Regions from separate parts of the Bacillus sp. CPT56D-587-MTF genome, predicted to be linked through region 1. Evidence: a T-box and tRNA genes for the amino acid it is inferred to sense, from the RefSeq annotation. Region 1 holds a T-box; the other holds one or more tRNA genes.

What was found. The T-box of region 1 lies ahead of AC3WVZ_RS21160 (valine--tRNA ligase). A T-box ahead of a tRNA ligase gene usually reads a tRNA of that ligase, here a tRNA-Val.
Region 2: it has a tRNA-Val gene. The T-box ahead of AC3WVZ_RS21160 (valine--tRNA ligase) is inferred to sense a tRNA for this amino acid. The anticodon was not compared.

Annotation. Positions count from the first base shown of each region.
Region 1 is NZ_JBYTEF010000001.1:4,103,143-4,111,463, forward strand. Features, by position in the region: gene AC3WVZ_RS21160 (valine--tRNA ligase) at 1-2,293, opposite strand, end outside; T-box leader at 2,331-2,562, opposite strand; gene ysxE (spore coat protein YsxE) at 2,813-3,838, opposite strand; gene spoVID (stage VI sporulation protein D) at 3,905-4,915, opposite strand; gene hemL (glutamate-1-semialdehyde 2,1-aminomutase) at 4,996-6,282, opposite strand; gene hemB (porphobilinogen synthase) at 6,282-7,271, opposite strand; gene hemD (uroporphyrinogen-III synthase) at 7,292-8,044, opposite strand; gene hemC (hydroxymethylbilane synthase) at 8,047-8,321, opposite strand, start outside.
Region 2 is NZ_JBYTEF010000001.1:991,672-999,992, reverse strand. Features, by position in the region: gene AC3WVZ_RS05235 (D-alanyl-D-alanine carboxypeptidase family protein) at 1-737, opposite strand, end outside; gene AC3WVZ_RS05230 (hypothetical protein) at 889-1,116, opposite strand; gene AC3WVZ_RS05225 (class I SAM-dependent methyltransferase) at 1,638-2,393, shown strand; gene AC3WVZ_RS05220 (IS6 family transposase) at 2,674-3,381, opposite strand; gene AC3WVZ_RS05215 (hypothetical protein) at 4,262-4,729, shown strand; tRNA gene AC3WVZ_RS05210 (tRNA-Val) at 5,000-5,072, shown strand; gene AC3WVZ_RS05205 (DUF5105 domain-containing protein) at 5,137-5,733, opposite strand; gene AC3WVZ_RS05200 (hypothetical protein) at 5,892-6,437, opposite strand; partial or broken gene AC3WVZ_RS05195 (hypothetical protein) at 6,519-6,767, opposite strand; gene AC3WVZ_RS05190 (hypothetical protein) at 6,784-7,146, opposite strand; gene AC3WVZ_RS05185 (DUF3976 domain-containing protein) at 7,280-7,462, opposite strand; gene AC3WVZ_RS05180 (hypothetical protein) at 7,491-7,868, opposite strand; gene AC3WVZ_RS05175 (helix-turn-helix transcriptional regulator) at 7,871-8,080, opposite strand.

The DNA of each region.
Region 1 (8,321 bases):
GTACAGCCTCATCTTTTGCTTTAATTTGCATTTGAACTTTTTTGCTCATTGGCGTATTTACTTCTGCACGGATGTTACGAACAGAGCGAATGATATCAACTAGAAGGTGCATTTCTGCCGCAGCCTCCGTATCTTGTAAATCTTCGCGAACTGTTGGCCACGCAGCTACTGTAATAGACTCGCCTTCATGCGGTAAATGTTGCCAAATTTTCTCTGTTACGAATGGCATGAATGGGTGTAATAGACGCATTGTTTGATCTAATACGTAAGCTAAAATAGAACGAGTTGTTTTCTTAGCTGCTTCATCTTCACCGTATAGTGGAAGTTTCGCCATTTCAATATACCAATCACAGAAATCGTCCCAAATGAAGTTGTATAATGAACGACCAGCTTCACCGAACTCATATTTATCCATGTTACGTGTTACGCTTTCGATTGTTTCGTTTAAGCGAGTTAAGATCCACTTATCCGCAACTGATTTTTCACCAGTTAAATCGATTTCTTCATACTTCATATCATCCATGTTCATTAATACGAAACGTGATGCGTTCCAAATTTTATTAATGAAGTTCCAAGTAGATTCTACTTTTTCCATGCTGAAACGTAAATCTTGACCTGGTGCACTTCCTGTTGATAAGAAGAAACGCATTGCATCTGCACCGTACTTCTCGATAACATCCATTGGATCAATACCGTTACCAAGAGATTTACTCATTTTACGACCTTGCTCGTCACGAACTAAACCGTGAATTAATACATCTTTAAATGGACGCTCGCCTGTAAACTCTAAACCTTGGAAAATCATACGAGATACCCAGAAGAAGATGATATCATAACCCGTTACTAGTGCATCTGTTGAATAGTAACGTTTGAAGTCTGCTGAATCTTCATTTGGCCAACCAAGTGTGGAGAATGGCCATAATGCTGAACTGAACCATGTATCAAGTACATCGTTATCTTGATTCCAGTTTTCAATATCTGCTGGTGCTTCTGTACCTACGTATACTTCACCAGTTTCTTTATGGTACCAAGCTGGAATACGGTGTCCCCACCATAATTGACGAGAAATACACCAGTCATGAATATTTTCCATCCAACGTAAATATGTGTTTTCAAAACGCTCTGGTACGAACGTTACTTTTTCTTCTTCTTTTTGTTGAAGCGCTACTGCTTTTTCAGCAAGTGGAGCCATTTTTACGAACCACTGTGTTGATAAATAAGGCTCAACAACCGCACCGCTACGCTCACTATGACCTACTGAATGCATATGTGGCTCGATTTCTACTAATACGCCAGCTTCTTGTAAGTCTTTTACTAATTCTTTACGGCATTCGAAACGATCCATACCGTTATACTTACCAGCTTTTTCGTTCATCGATCCATCTTCGTTCATTACTAAGATGCGTGGTAAGTCATGACGGTTACCTACTTCAAAGTCATTCGGGTCATGAGCTGGCGTAATTTTTACAACGCCCGTTCCGAAATCTTTTTCTACGTACTCATCAGCAATAATCGGAATCTCACGGCCTACGATTGGAAGTGTAACTGTTTTTCCGATTAAATGTTTGTAACGATCGTCTTCCGGATGAACTGCTACTGCTGTATCACCAAGCATCGTTTCTGGACGAGTAGTAGCAAGACGAATGTGACCAGAACCATCTGTTAACGGATAGTTCATATGGTAGAATGCACCTTGAACTTCTTTATGAATTACTTCAATATCAGAAAGAGCTGTACGTGTTGCTGGATCCCAGTTGATGATATATTCACCACGGTAAATTAAGCCTTTTTCGTATAATTGAACGAATACTTTATTAACCGCATCTGATAAACCTTTGTCTAATGTGAAGCGTTCACGAGAATAGTCTAGTCCTAAACCAACTTTCCCCCATTGTTGACGAATGTGAGAAGCGTACTCTTCTTTCCACTCCCAAGCTTTTTCAAGGAATTTTTCACGGCCAAGATCGTAACGTGAAATACCTTCTTCACGAAGTTTTCCTTCTACTTTCGCTTGTGTTGCGATACCAGCATGGTCCATTCCTGGAAGCCATAGTACATCGTATCCTTGCATACGCTTCGTACGAGTTAAAATATCTTGAAGAGTTGTATCCCAAGCATGACCTAAGTGTAACTTACCAGTTACGTTTGGAGGTGGAATTACAATTGTATACGGTTGTTTCTTCTCGTCTCCTGTTGCTTCAAAATATTTGCCTTCAAGCCACCATTGATAAAGGCCTTCTTCAACGGACATATGATCATATTTAGTTGGTAAATTCTTTTCCGTGTTTGACATTATTTTCCCTCCTTAAAATAAAAAATGTCCCTCATCCAAAAAGGACGAGGGACATCGCGGTACCACCTTTATTTACAAACAAATTCATAATTTGCTTATACTCTTAATTTGATAACGGACAAATCCGTCTTTTCCTAATAAGAACTATTCCGTTCAGAAAAGATGCTCCAGGGCTACCTTCTAACATAACTATCTAGAGAATCTCCCAGCTAATGATTCTCCTCTCTGAAGACGTTTCATGTTATACTCTTCCCCTTCAAGGCATTTATATGATTGTTAATTATTATATACAATAGTGTAAAAAACGAAACCTTATTCGTCAAGATAAATTTAAAACTACAGCTTTTGGTGCCAAAAAGAAGATAAGTAGAATCCTCTACTTCTCTTCTTTACCCCGCTATTTGTGGGCAGTAAGACCTCCACCTCAAAACTCAGCTGAAGCAAAGAAGTTAGATGGGAGCCCTGGTGCCCGTAAACGCCCAATTAGTGAAGGCTAATCATCAGCGGGGAATGTTTACTTTATCCGTTCCCTTGCTGGGCAGCTTGTAATTGTGACAGGAAATATTCTATATTGCTAACGAGCCAATGCGATTGTTGCAAACTCTTTACTCCGCGCAGTTCATTTTCCTCGTTACGATTATCTCTTCTTTTCTTATAAGACTGGATTTGCCGAATAAATTGCGATGGATACGTCATATACGCAAACATAAGTAGTTGCTCTTCTTTCGTAAAAGGGAAATTTTTTTGATACATTTGAAACCATTCAAACCGATCACTTCTTGCGATTGGATATGTGTTTAAAGACCGTGAATAAAAACCTACTATATCTTGCACAGGCGTTGCAAACTTCGATTTTTCTAAACTAATAAAATAGCCATTCCGTTCATAGTCAAATAAAAAATGATTCAGTGACACATTACCATGCACAAAAGTAATACGCGTTTTCTCCTTTTCTTTCATCGCATCGTTCCACTCATTTAATTGCTTCGTTGCAAATTCACGCGCTCTCATTACATGATGATAGTACGTACAATATTGCAATTCAAACGGGGACATATACCATTTTGATTCAGATTCTACGAGAAACTCTTCTAACATCTCACCATCATTTTCCCAACGATCGGATATACTTGTATAATGTTTTTCTAAATCTTCTTCCGTATACGTTTCTTCCTTCACAGTTTTTTGATGCAACGTTCCAAGTGTCTGAAACATTTTATGGTATTGATCATTGTCCTCACCGTTTCCTTCTGCACGTTCTAACCAAGGCATTAAATAATAATTATACGTCCCGTCACTTAAAATATAACTTCCATCCGTCGCATGATATATAGGTACATAATTTGAAAAACCTTTCTCCTTCAAATATTGAATATGATGCAGAAAGTTATTCCGCTCTAACTTTCTGCCTTCTATTTTCTTGAGTGCATATGGACCTTGATTCGTATAAATTTTCATTACATTTCCGTGCTCTTCCATATGCTGCGTATCTAATCTATATTGCCTCACGATAGGTTCATAGTGATTTCGCAACTCAATATCCATACGAATAACCCTTTCTATTCAAAACATAGCCTCTAAGAAAGGAAGTGAGTGAAAACACTCACTTCCTTATTTCGCCTTTACCCTTGAAACGGGAATATAAATAATTTGCCCCGTATTTAAAAATATATCTTCTGTTTGATTGACACGGTATAAATTTTGTACAGACGTTTCATAACGGTCTGCAATAGATTCAATTGTATCCCCTTCTTGCACGAAATACATTCTTAACTTTGTAAATTCTTCTTCCGGTTCTTTCGTAAATAATTTTGTTAAATAAAGCGCATTTTCATCTCGCTGTGAGTACTCTTCTTCTTGTTCTTCCTGCTTTTTCGCTTTTTCTTTCTTGAAATCTTTTCGTCCGAACAGTTCAAATTGCGGCGTTGTTTCTTGCCCCTCTTCACGCTCCACAAATTCATGTTCCTCTATCTTCTCTTCTTCTAATTCCTGCTCTTTTCTTTCCTCTAATTGGAACGGTTCAAATGCGTAATCTTCCCACTCATCTGATTCCTTATATGCTGGTTCTTCTACATGCGGCGCCGGTCTATTTTCGTCCTCTTGCGCTGAATCTTCTTCTAACTCGGCATACACCGTTTCTTCCTCTTCAGCTTCATCCTCGTTTCTCTCTTCATCACACAAACCGCTAATAGATATATCCGCTAATAATTGTAAGCAACCATTTTCCTTTAATTCATAATCAAATTCCTCAATTGATACATATAGCTCTTCAATTACTTTCACTCGATTTCTCGGAATTGATATTTCAAGCGGAAAGGAATGAACAAGTTCATTAACCCCATCTTCCCTTGTTTCTACATAATCAATTGACTTTGCTGGCGATAGTTCTCTTAATGAATACGCCGAATCATCTTTTCGTGCAACATACTCTCCCGTTAAATCTAATTGCCCTCTCACGATTACTTCATGATCAAGCTCTTCTATCTCAACGTCTGGATCTAACGAAATTGACAAAAGTTCTTCGACTTCCTGTCCCTTTTGGAACCAAACAGATTCTTTTAATGAAAATCGTAACGAATGATCTGTAGCCACTTCTTTTCCCCCTCCCAAACTATATGTCATTACAGATTTATGTGTGGGAAGCTTACTTTATGAATAAAAAAAATCGCCCCCCTTATCGAGAGCGATTTTTCTCTAATACATTATTTTAATTTTGACATTGCAATTTCAGCTGCTGCAATCGTCGCTTCAATATCTGCATCACTATGTGCTGTCGATAAGAATAAACCTTCGAATTGAGATGGTGGTAAGAATACACCTTGTTCTACCATTTCACGATAGTAAGCCGCAAAGAATTCTAAGTTTGAAGATTTTGCTGCATCGTAATTAATAACGGGTTCATCTGTAAAGAAAATACCAATCATAGAGCCTGCACGGTTAATATGATGCGGAATGCCATGTTTTTCAGCTGCTTTACGTAATCCAGCTTCTAACATTTCAGCTTTACGCTCAAATTCTACATATGATTCTGGCGTTAACTGTACTAACGTTTCATAACCTGCCGCCATTGCAAGTGGATTACCTGATAAAGTACCAGCTTGGTAAATCGGTCCGCTTGGCGCAACTTGGCGCATAATTTCCGCTTTACCACCGTATGCTCCTACCGGTAAACCACCACCGATTACTTTACCTAGGCATGTTAAATCAGGCGTTACGCCATAATAACCTTGGCCACAATTATAAGCTACTCGGAACCCTGTCATTACTTCATCAAAAATAAGCAATGCACCGTTTTGTTCTGTTACTTCACGAAGACCTTCTAAAAATCCAGGCTGCGGAGGAACAACCCCCATATTTCCTGCTACTGGTTCTACAATTACACAAGCAATATCATCACCGAATTGTTCAAACGCGTATTTTACGCTTTCTAAATCGTTATAAGCTACTGTAATCGTATTTTTCGCTACACCTTCTGGTACACCAGGACTATCTGGTAAACCTAAAGTCGCCACACCAGAACCAGCTTTAATTAATAACGAATCACCATGACCGTGGTAACAACCAATAAATTTCAAGATTTTATTACGACCTGTATAACCACGAGCTAAACGTAGTGCACTCATTGTTGCTTCCGTTCCAGAGTTAACCATACGCACAATCTCAATTGATGGCACGCGCTCAATAACAAGTTTTGCTAATTTATTTTCAATTTCTGTTGGTGCACCGAAGCTTGTACCTCTTTCAGCAACAGATTTTAACGCTTCTACAACACGATCATTTGCATGACCATGAATTAAAGGACCCCATGATAATACGTAGTCGATGTATTCATTCCCATCGATATCATATACTTTAGAGCCTTTTCCACGCTCCATAAACAACGGATTCATCCCAACAGACTTAAAGGCACGAACCGGGCTATTTACGCCACCAGGCATTAAGTCTTGCGCCTCTTCAAACGCTGCAATTGACTTATCAAACTTTTTCATTATTTAGCGCCTCCTTCTTGTAACCATCTTGCTGCATCTTTTGCATGATACGTAATAATTAAATCTGCCCCTGCACGTTTCATACTAATTAATTTTTCAAGAACAACTTCTTTTTCATTAATCCAACCATTTTCCGCTGCCGCTTTAATCATCGAATATTCACCACTTACATTATAAGCGACAACTGGTAAATTAAAGTTATTTTTCACATCACGAACGATATCTAAGTAAGAAAGAGCTGGTTTTACGATTAAGAAATCTGCACCTTCCATTACATCTGATTCTGCTTCACGGAATGCTTCCATACGGTTTGACGGATCCATTTGATATGTTTTACGGTCACCAAATTGCGGTGCACCGTGCGCAGCATCACGGAATGGTCCATAAAATGCTGATGAATATTTCACAGCGTACGACATAACTGGCACGTGTCCAAAACCATTTTCGTCTAATGCATGACGAATTGCTGTTACGAAGCCGTCCATCATGTTTGATGGCGCAATAATATCCGCTCCTGCTTTCGCTTGACTTACAGCTGTTTTCGCAAGAACTGCAAGAGACTCGTCATTTAAAATAATCCCATCTTCAATTACACCGCAATGACCATGGCTTGTAAATTGACATAAACATGTATCTGCAACTACTACTAGCTCAGGGAAATCACCTTTAATTTGCTGAATAGCACGTTGTACAATTCCATGATCACAATATGCTGATGATCCAACTTCATCCTTTTCAGCAGGTAAACCAAATACAATAACAGAACGAATACCTAAATCAACAACTTCTTGCATTTCAGCTTGCAATAAATCTAAAGACATTTGATATACGCCCGGCATAGAAGGAACTTCATTACGAACATTTTCACCTTCTAATACAAAAATAGGGTAAATAAAATCTTCCGTATGTAAAAACGTTTCACGCACAAGTGCACGCATGCCCCCGCTTTGTCTTAAACGACGATGACGATTAAATTGTAAAGAGTTCATAGATTTCTATCCCCATTCTTTCATTTTATAGATTCACAAACATATTGTAGTAATGCTTCTACAGTGTACTCTTTCGGCACAATAACAGACGGAAAATAAAGACTTGCCTCTTTTTCCGTAATAGGTCCTATACAAGCAATTGTACATTTTTTTGTCCATTCTCTCCAGTTTGTACCCTCAAGTAAACGAACAAAACTAGTAACAGTTGAAGGGCTCGTAAATGTAATAATGTCTACTTTCCCTAACTTCAATGCTGCTATAAGTTCTTGCTTTTTTTCTATATTCACTTTCGTACCGTATACGATTAGCTCATCTAGAGAAACACCAATTTCCCGAAGTGCAACCGGAATTACCTCTCTTGCTAAATTCCCTTTCGGAAATAAAATACGTTCGTTTCCACTTAATTCTTTTAGAAACTCTTCTGCAAATGCTTCTGCAACAAATGAAGTCGGAACAAAATGAACTTGATAGCCCCTTTTTTCTAACTCTAATTTTGTTTTCACACCTACCGCAGCGATTCTAATGGTTAACGGTAGTTTCTTTTTTAGACTATCTAGAAAAAAAGCTACACCATTTCTGCTCGTAAAAATAACCCAGTCGTATGAATGTAGCTGCTCTTCAATATGTTGAATTTGCCTATGAGACATACCTTCCATACGCAAAAGCGGAATTTCCACTGGAATTCCGCTCTTTTCTTTCACTGCTACACTCATTTGTTTCGCTTGATGCTGGGCACGTGTAATCAATACCGTTTTTCCAGCGAGAGCGTTCATATTTATTGTTGCTCCTTATTTGCAGCAAGAATGAGTTCTTTGGCGCCTTGTTTAATTAAACGGTCCGCGGCCTCTAACCCTACTTCCTCAGGGTTAGTACCCACTACTGTCTCTTTTAATAAAACAGAGCCATCCATAGAGCCGACAAGAGCTGTTAATTCGATTGCATCGTTTTCTGTAAGGGTTGCATATCCAGCAATTGGAACTTGGCATCCACCTTCAAGTTTATGAAGAAATACTCGCTCCGCTGCCACTGTTCTTTCTGTTATCGTATCAT
Region 2 (8,321 bases), 3.1 Mb from region 1:
TTACGTGCTTCATTCGTAAACCCTGTCTTACCGCCAATGCTATATGGATTTTCAAAAAAATTAGATTTATTAAAAATAGACACCGTCTGCCTAGACGTCGTAACTGTCGTTCTTTTCGTATTCATCGCTTGTAAAATTTCAGGATACTTTTGCACACCCTTCGTAATCATAGCCATATCATACGGCGTCGTATAATGGTTCGGATCATGCAATCCATTCGGTGTTACAAAGTGGCTATCTTTCGCCCCTAATTGCTTCGCTTTCTCATTCATCATATTAGCGAAATTCTCAACACTCCCGCCAATCCGCTCCGCAATCGCATACGACACATCATTCGCACTCAGCACCATTAAAATCATAAGCGCAGTATTTCTATTAATTGTCTCTCCAGGTTGAAACTCAATTTGATAATTACTCTTCTCTTGATCTAATGCTAATTGTGAAAATGTAAATTGATCCTCTGGCTTTGTATGCTCCATGAGTAAAATCGCTGTTAACACCTTCGTCGTACTAGCAGGATATGCTCGGTGATATGCGTTTTTATCATACAAAACATCTCCTGTTTTCGCATCAATTGTCGTTGCAAACTGACTAAAAACATTCGGTCCTTCCGCAGGTGGTGGTGCAGCTTGTTCTGGATTTACTCCAATATTCGTCTCAGCACACAATGTTATGGGCGTCAAAAAAAACGAACAAATAACTGTAATAAAAACCAAAATTTTCTTAAAATTTACCATATGACTCTCCCTTTTCCATTTACTCCTTAACAAAATAATAAATCTACCAATCATATGTAATTTGTATTATATTGGAAGAAATTTCACTATTTTTTACTATATCATACTTTTACGATAAAGAACATAAATATACAATAAAAATAAGAAGGAATTACTCTTTCTTATCCTTCTCATCAATCAACGAATCTATTAACTTTTGACTAGCTTCCTCGGGCGTAATCTCATCTGTTATTCCCATAAACGACCAACCTTTAGAATCAACCCACTCAACAAACTCTTGTAAAAATTCATCATGTGTAACATCCACATCAAGAATCGATCCATTAATCGAAATCGTTCTATTTTTAGACACGCGCATCTTGAACGTTTTTCTTACCATTACAACTTTTCTCCCTCTACTTCTGAATATTTATAAAGTGAAACTTTCATCAACCCTCACGAATCGGACTTTTACGGGCATTCCGACCCGAACCTAACTTCTTTACTTTTGCTGAATTTCGAGGTAAGGGATCTTACTGCCCGCAAATAGCGAGATAAAATAATCATGTATCTCTGTTATACATGATTTTCAGTAAATTGTAAAAAGGATATATTGGCCAATTTAAATAGCAAAAATAAAAATCTCTTACCTACGTAAACGTAATACGACATACAATCGCTCATAAATTATTAAATAAATCCATAAAAATATACACTTTAAAACATAATTGAGTAAGCCATTCTAGTCTTTTGGAAGATATTATCTAAAATAGTATACTAAACGGATAAAGGATATTTGAATAAAGAAACTGAGGCCCTCTATTTAGCTGGATTCTTAAGTTGTAGACTTAAAGACTGATGCCTGAATTCATATTTAATTTCTATTTCTGTACATCATATCGTAAGAAAGAAGGTAGTACTGTGAAAACAACAGAAAATTTTACTGACAGGGCCGATATATATGCAAAATATCGCCCTAGTTATCCTAATGAATATATTGATTACTTGCTTTCAGCTAACCAACTGAAAGGGAATCAGATTGTGGCTGATATTGGTTCAGGTACGGGGATATTTAGCCACCAGCTGCTTGAAAGTGGTTTACATGTTATTGGAGTTGAGCCAAATGATGATATGAGAAAGATGGCTGAGCAATCATTAAAACTATATTCTCGTTTTCAATCCATAAAAGCAACTGCTGAAAATACCACTTTAAAAGAAAATAGTGTAGATTTAGTAACTGTTGCCCAAGCATTTCATTGGTTTGATAAAGAGGCTTTCAAAATCGAATGCCAACGAATTTTAAAACAAAAAGCAAATGTTGCACTTGTTTGGAATAGTAGAGATTTAACTAGTCCACTTATTAAAGAGAATGCAGAAATTTGCCAGAAAACCTGTCCAAACTTTAAAGGCTTTAGCGGTGGAATAGATGAAACTCCAGAAGTATTTAACAACTTTTTTAAAGATGGAAAGTATGATTTTAAAGAATATCAAAATGATTTACTTTTTGATTATGAAGGGTTTTTGGGAAGGAATTTATCAGCATCTTATGCTCCGAAAGAAAATGACGAACAGTATAAAAACTTTATTTTTCTCCTATCAGAGCTATTCGAAAAATACAGTAAAGATGGAAAAATTATTCTCCCGAATTTAACACGAAGCTATCTAGGCAATGTATAAACAGCCTGATACAAAGAGACATTGAACGGAATTAAAACAAGCTTAACCCCTCCCTGAATGTAGAACGAGGTTAGGCTTGTTTTGCATTTTACCACATCAAATTCAAATGACTTTCGTACAATAAAGTAGAATATATTAGAAAACACCTTAAACTGAGGAGGAACTCAATGGCGCGTTGTACGTATTGTAAAACGAAGTGGAAAGTAAAAGATGTATGGTTCTGGTGCAAAGAAAGGATACGTTCCCAAGAAATAATGAGGATTCCTATTGGAATCATTCTTTACGCTGTTAATCCAAATAATTGATGAATAAATTCTTTTTGATTTTGAACAGACTGATCCCGTAAATCAACCTGTTCTTTTTTTATCATATGCATGGCTTCTACTCCTGCAAGTATACATGTAGCGGTGCCAAAAGATTTAAATCCTAACATAGAGCGTACACGTTTTTTAATGAATCGATGGTCTTGCTCCACTACGTTATTTAGATATTTTATCTGCCGAATTTGAGTGCCTAACGGCACTTTTTTCTCGTTCTTTAATTTGGTGATAGCAACTGGATAAGCAGGATTTTTATCAATTGTAATTGTACGAGGTTTTGAGGCATGAAAAGATTGCAAAGCTTTCTTAAAGAATCGCTTTGCAGCCTTATGATTTCTAGTTTTACTAAGATTGAAGTCAATCGTATTTCCCTCAGAATCAACCGCACGGTATAAATACATCCATTGCCCTTTTACTTTTATATACGTTTCATCCACTCGCCATGAATCATTTGTTTGTTTAAGATGACATCGGATCCGTTTATCCAGTTCCGGTCCGTATTGATGGACCCAGCGCATAATCGTTGTATGTGCTAAGGATAATCCTCTTTCTTCCATCATTTCCACCAAATCTCGAAAACTTAGATTGTACCGTAGGTACCAACGTACAGTTAATAAAATTATATCTGGTTGGTAATGCTTCCATTTAAACAAATTGTCCTTTTTCATACTGATCACATCCCTTTTGCAGAGTAATCGTATCAGTATGTCCAAAATTAGAAGATTACTTACAATTAACCTAATTTTTTTGCACCAGAACCAGATGTATGGTCAATACTCGTGACATTTGAAAAAGATTGTCCGTATTGTTTTGGGAGGCAATATCTATCAAAGAAAACAGTGAACGCTATGCCAGAACTTATAAGCTTACCTTTACACTTCTTGTTCCCTTTTCTTGTTGATTTGAGTGATGAAGGTCCTTTGGATTGGTATCGGAAATAATATAACCTCTACATCCAAAGACTACTTTCTACTAAATTCGCTTCTCATCATTATCCCTTCATACATTACTCTCATAATCGCTTATACTTTCCCTTTTAAAGATCCCATAGCTCAACAGGAAGAGTGTCCCCTGAACAAATTTTATCAATTATGACTAAAAAAACAGTGATATATGTATACTGTTAAACATAAAAAATTAGCATTAGGTTCCAATTAAATATTAATTGAAACCCAACACTACTTGTATTCTGTAATTCAGAATACAAGTAGTGTTTTTTATTATGCATTTTTGCATACAGTATTGTTTTCTCTTGTAAATAGATAATAATGGTATATAATAAAACCAACGTTTTACCAATAAAAGGTAATAAGAAGTAGTGGAATAAGTAAATAACCAAAGCGTATTAACAGATTTGTTCTATGTAAATCATGATACATATATGGAATCAAAACTATGAAATTTTATGTAGGGATTAGATTACTACAAGATGAAAGATCCATAGCGAATGCACTCGAGGAAAAAAGTGTTCGATTAGATTAATCTTATTAAACTATTTAATGTGACGCCTATCGAACGAATTGAGAATATACTTAGGGGGAATTTCAAGTGAAGGCATTTAGTAAAGTATTATTAACTGGCGCATTAGCTTTAGGCGGTTTAACGGTTATGAACATTGAAACACCAAAAGCACATGCTGACGGAGTAAGCGAGTTCTGTCGTTATATTTGTGGTCCTAGCGAAACGTTGAACGGTGTTACAGTTCAAGTACACGCTACAGAATATAACTTTGGTCAAAACGTAATTGCAAGAATTACAAATGAACGAGCTGAAGATATTCATTACAATGTCAGCATCGAGAAAAAATATGGCGATAGATGGGGAGAATTTGAAACCAACTTCCGTTGGCAAAATCAATGGGTCCCAGCTGGAAGCAATGATGAAATTGCAACTTTCACAGGATATGGCGATGATATTTATGAGGATGGAACATATCGTTATAAAGTCGAAATAAAAGGCGCTGACGGTTCTATTGATACAATTTACACAGCAGGAATGACAGTTACAGGACGATAGCTTATGAACAAGCTCCATTATTTATGATTGTATTTTTGAAAATATGATTGATAATTGCGTTGATATTATTATTAAAATAAGCTCTTCGGGGCTTATTTTTTTATACAAAAATTAGAATATAAATATTCAGAAAATTACATCTTTACACTATTAAAGTTCGTTGCTATTATAGGAATACATCAAGTGTTACAATACTCAACAAATTGTACAAATTCTCCGATTACACGGATGAAATGAAAATACATTGCTGATGGTAACATTTATAGTTGGGATCCCGTAGCTCAGCAGGGAGAGCGCCACCTTGACAGGGTGGAGGTCGTGAGTTCGAGCCTCTCCGGGGTCATATAAAAAAGAGACACCATATCAACCTTCTACGTGATATAGTGTCTCTTTTTTATCTAATTCAATTACTTCCCACCAAACATCTTCTCCAAAGACTTCGCATTTGCAAACAATACTTCTTTCAAGTTATCGTCAGCAACAATTTTATAGTCGCCATCTTTGTCTTTCTTTAAGTTCAAGGTAACTTCGCGAGTTGCCATTGCTGCATCTTTATCTGCTAAGTTTTTGACGATAGTTGAGGTCATTGTTTTTTCGATAGCTTTTTCAGATTGTTCTTTGTCTTCACTAAAGGCACTAGCGAACGCCATTGGCATAACTTCTCCCACTGCTTTTGTTACAGCAACGGATAGATCAGCAGATGTAATTTTCACTTTCACTTCTGCTTTGTCATCCTTTTTCGATACTTCTTCTACCTTTTCAAATTTAAAGTTCTTTGTAATTGCACTTAGCATTGCTTTTGCCTCAGCATCATCTGTTTTTTCATTTAGTTTATTAAATTCTTTGTCACTCTCAACAAATGTACGAGCCTTTTCTACATCACCTTTTTGTATCGCTGTTAAAAATTCTTCTGTAGTATCTTTCGGATTTGCACACCCTGCTAAAACACCTGCTGTTAATCCTACTACCATCATTAATAGCAATAATCTCTTTATCTTTTGCACGCTCATTCTCCTCTTATCTTTTCTAGTAAGTCAGCATCATACAATATTATGAAACTGACATTACAAACATTTTTTAGTATAGCATTTATATGATTCGTTTTCTATTAATTCCCAAAAGATAAAGGGCCTTGCAGCATTCCTACAAGGTCCCTCTTCTATCAATCTGTATCCGTAGCACAAATGAACCACATTTTCTGTTCCCTACTATCTAACACCATCCAAGTAACATCCCACGCAACATCGTAAAACCAATCTGTCCAAGGGCGATAGCTTTCGAACACTTTAATATCTTCGTATCGATCTTGGAACATATATTGACATACATTGACTGCTAATTGTTTTGCGATAACTGGTCGTTCCTTAAACCCTTCATATGCTCCGCCCCACAAAATTTGCGCAGCAATGCTACCATCAAGCATAACTGCCAGCTGCTCTTTAAAACGAAACTTATATTTGTCTGATGTATGTATTTTTAACTCTTCTAAGTTATTGATTATATCTAAAGAGTTGAAGATTCTTCTAAAGAAGTGCTCATGTCCATCTTTCGAATGTGGTATTTCTTTAAAAAAATTTTCGTTATGCACTTTAAAACAGCTTATTATTGCTCCACCAATTAAGTTTTGTTCCTTAAACGTGTTTATAAGTTGCTCAACAGATGAGTTATTCGTGTCTATTTTTTCAAACGTTCCTTCTTTCCATCTCATAACGCCCACTACTCTCTATTAAAAATTTGTTTCTTCATTATAAATAGCAAAATAAAAACCAGCAACTTTAAGGTTGCTGGCTTAGCTCTTATTCATATTCGAAAAAACAATAACAACTGTTCCAAACAAATAATGCCCTACTACCATCCACATACTCCAATCAAAAATCATAAGCAATAACCAAAGTGATATATTCATAGCAGCAAATAATAAATATAAAATCTCTCTTTTGTATCACTCCTCTATTCATCAAAATGTAAACAGCACCGATAGGAGGAAAAAGACAAATATTTTTCTTAACACCCACGGATACGAAATTACTGTCTGCATATGAATCTCCTTTTCATCATAATACTTGCTTCAAAATCGGCCTCACTACCCTATATTTATCACTATAAGCTTCCTTTATGATTAAAGGCGGGTAATCACTTTTTTCTTCCTCAATCATTGTGAATACTTCTGTTTTCTCTTGTAATGTATTAGATTCTTTATTTTTAGTAGGTCTTTTACTTCGTTTGATTTCCTTTGTTACTTCGCCAAGTTTTTGCCCAACTTCTTCTATTTTGGCAGATTCATTCGTAACATAGTATTCTTGTTCGTCCCATACTAACATAGGTGGCACTTGTTCTCGTTTGTTACATATTATATAAGTAGTACTAGCTACAAGTAGTAGACAAGTTAATAAATAGAAGATAGTTTTTTTATTCATATACTACACTCCTTATCTATCATTTCATTGGATTATATAATATAAGTTATTTATAGTAAATGGATTTAGTGGTAATTTTTAGGTTGAATAATAAAGAAAAAACCTTACCGAAGTAAGGTTTCGTTTTTACATTCTATAGTGACCGACTTATTAAAACAATCATTACAATAATCGCTATAAACATAACAACTAAACAGCCGATCATTTTATAAAATCCTCGTTTCGTTAACGTCCCGCCTTGAACGTCTTTACGAATAAATAAGAATACTGCTAAAAATAATACAAGCCCAATGCCAAAAGCATACATCATTTGCATATGTTAATCTTCCTTTCTCTCTTCCATCTTAATATCTTTTTGCCAAAACAACAAATGAGATAAAGACGGTACTCATCGTAAGTGCCATAAGTATATTCAATAATTCAGTAGCAGATAGTGTAAGTATTTTTAAGTTTAAGCCGATAGAGAAAAGAAGATAATATGCCGTTAATGCAAAAAAGGTTACAAACATTCCTTTATAACGAATAAGTTTCATTCGCTCGTCTTTTTCTTTAAATTGCGGATGCAAGTAGCTTAGACAGAAACACATAATCATCATCCCAAGCAATGGATACGTTATGGCTGGCGGTGCAGAATGCGTCATTATACCTGTTAATATCATAAATCCACTCATAAATAGAAAAATAATCCCCATAATTACAAAGTACTTTTGTGAATAATTCATCCCTATTCCCCCTCTTCTTTTCCTTTATAAATAAATACATGTTCTATTGTTGTCTGAAATGTTTTCGCTATTTCAAATGCTAGCGGAAGTGATGGATCGTATTTCCCTTTTTCAATTGAGATAATGGTTTGTCTGGAAACTCCAAGTTTCTCAGCCAACTTTTCTTGAGATAGTCCAAATTTTTTTCGGTATTCGACCATTTTATTTTCCAAGGAAATTTCTCCCTCCTTCCATATACCGAGTATATATGTAAAGGAAACTTTACGTCAAGTTCCCTTTACATATATTTTGATTATTATTCACGCTATTTATATAGAAGAAACTTTTTTCAATTTCAGCACGTCTATTTTGAAGCGAAACACGGAACACTGTAAATAACTGTTACTATATCTCCTCACTTCTTTTTTTAAAATTTAATATCTCCATATTTGTTTTATCCTTTTAAAACATTTC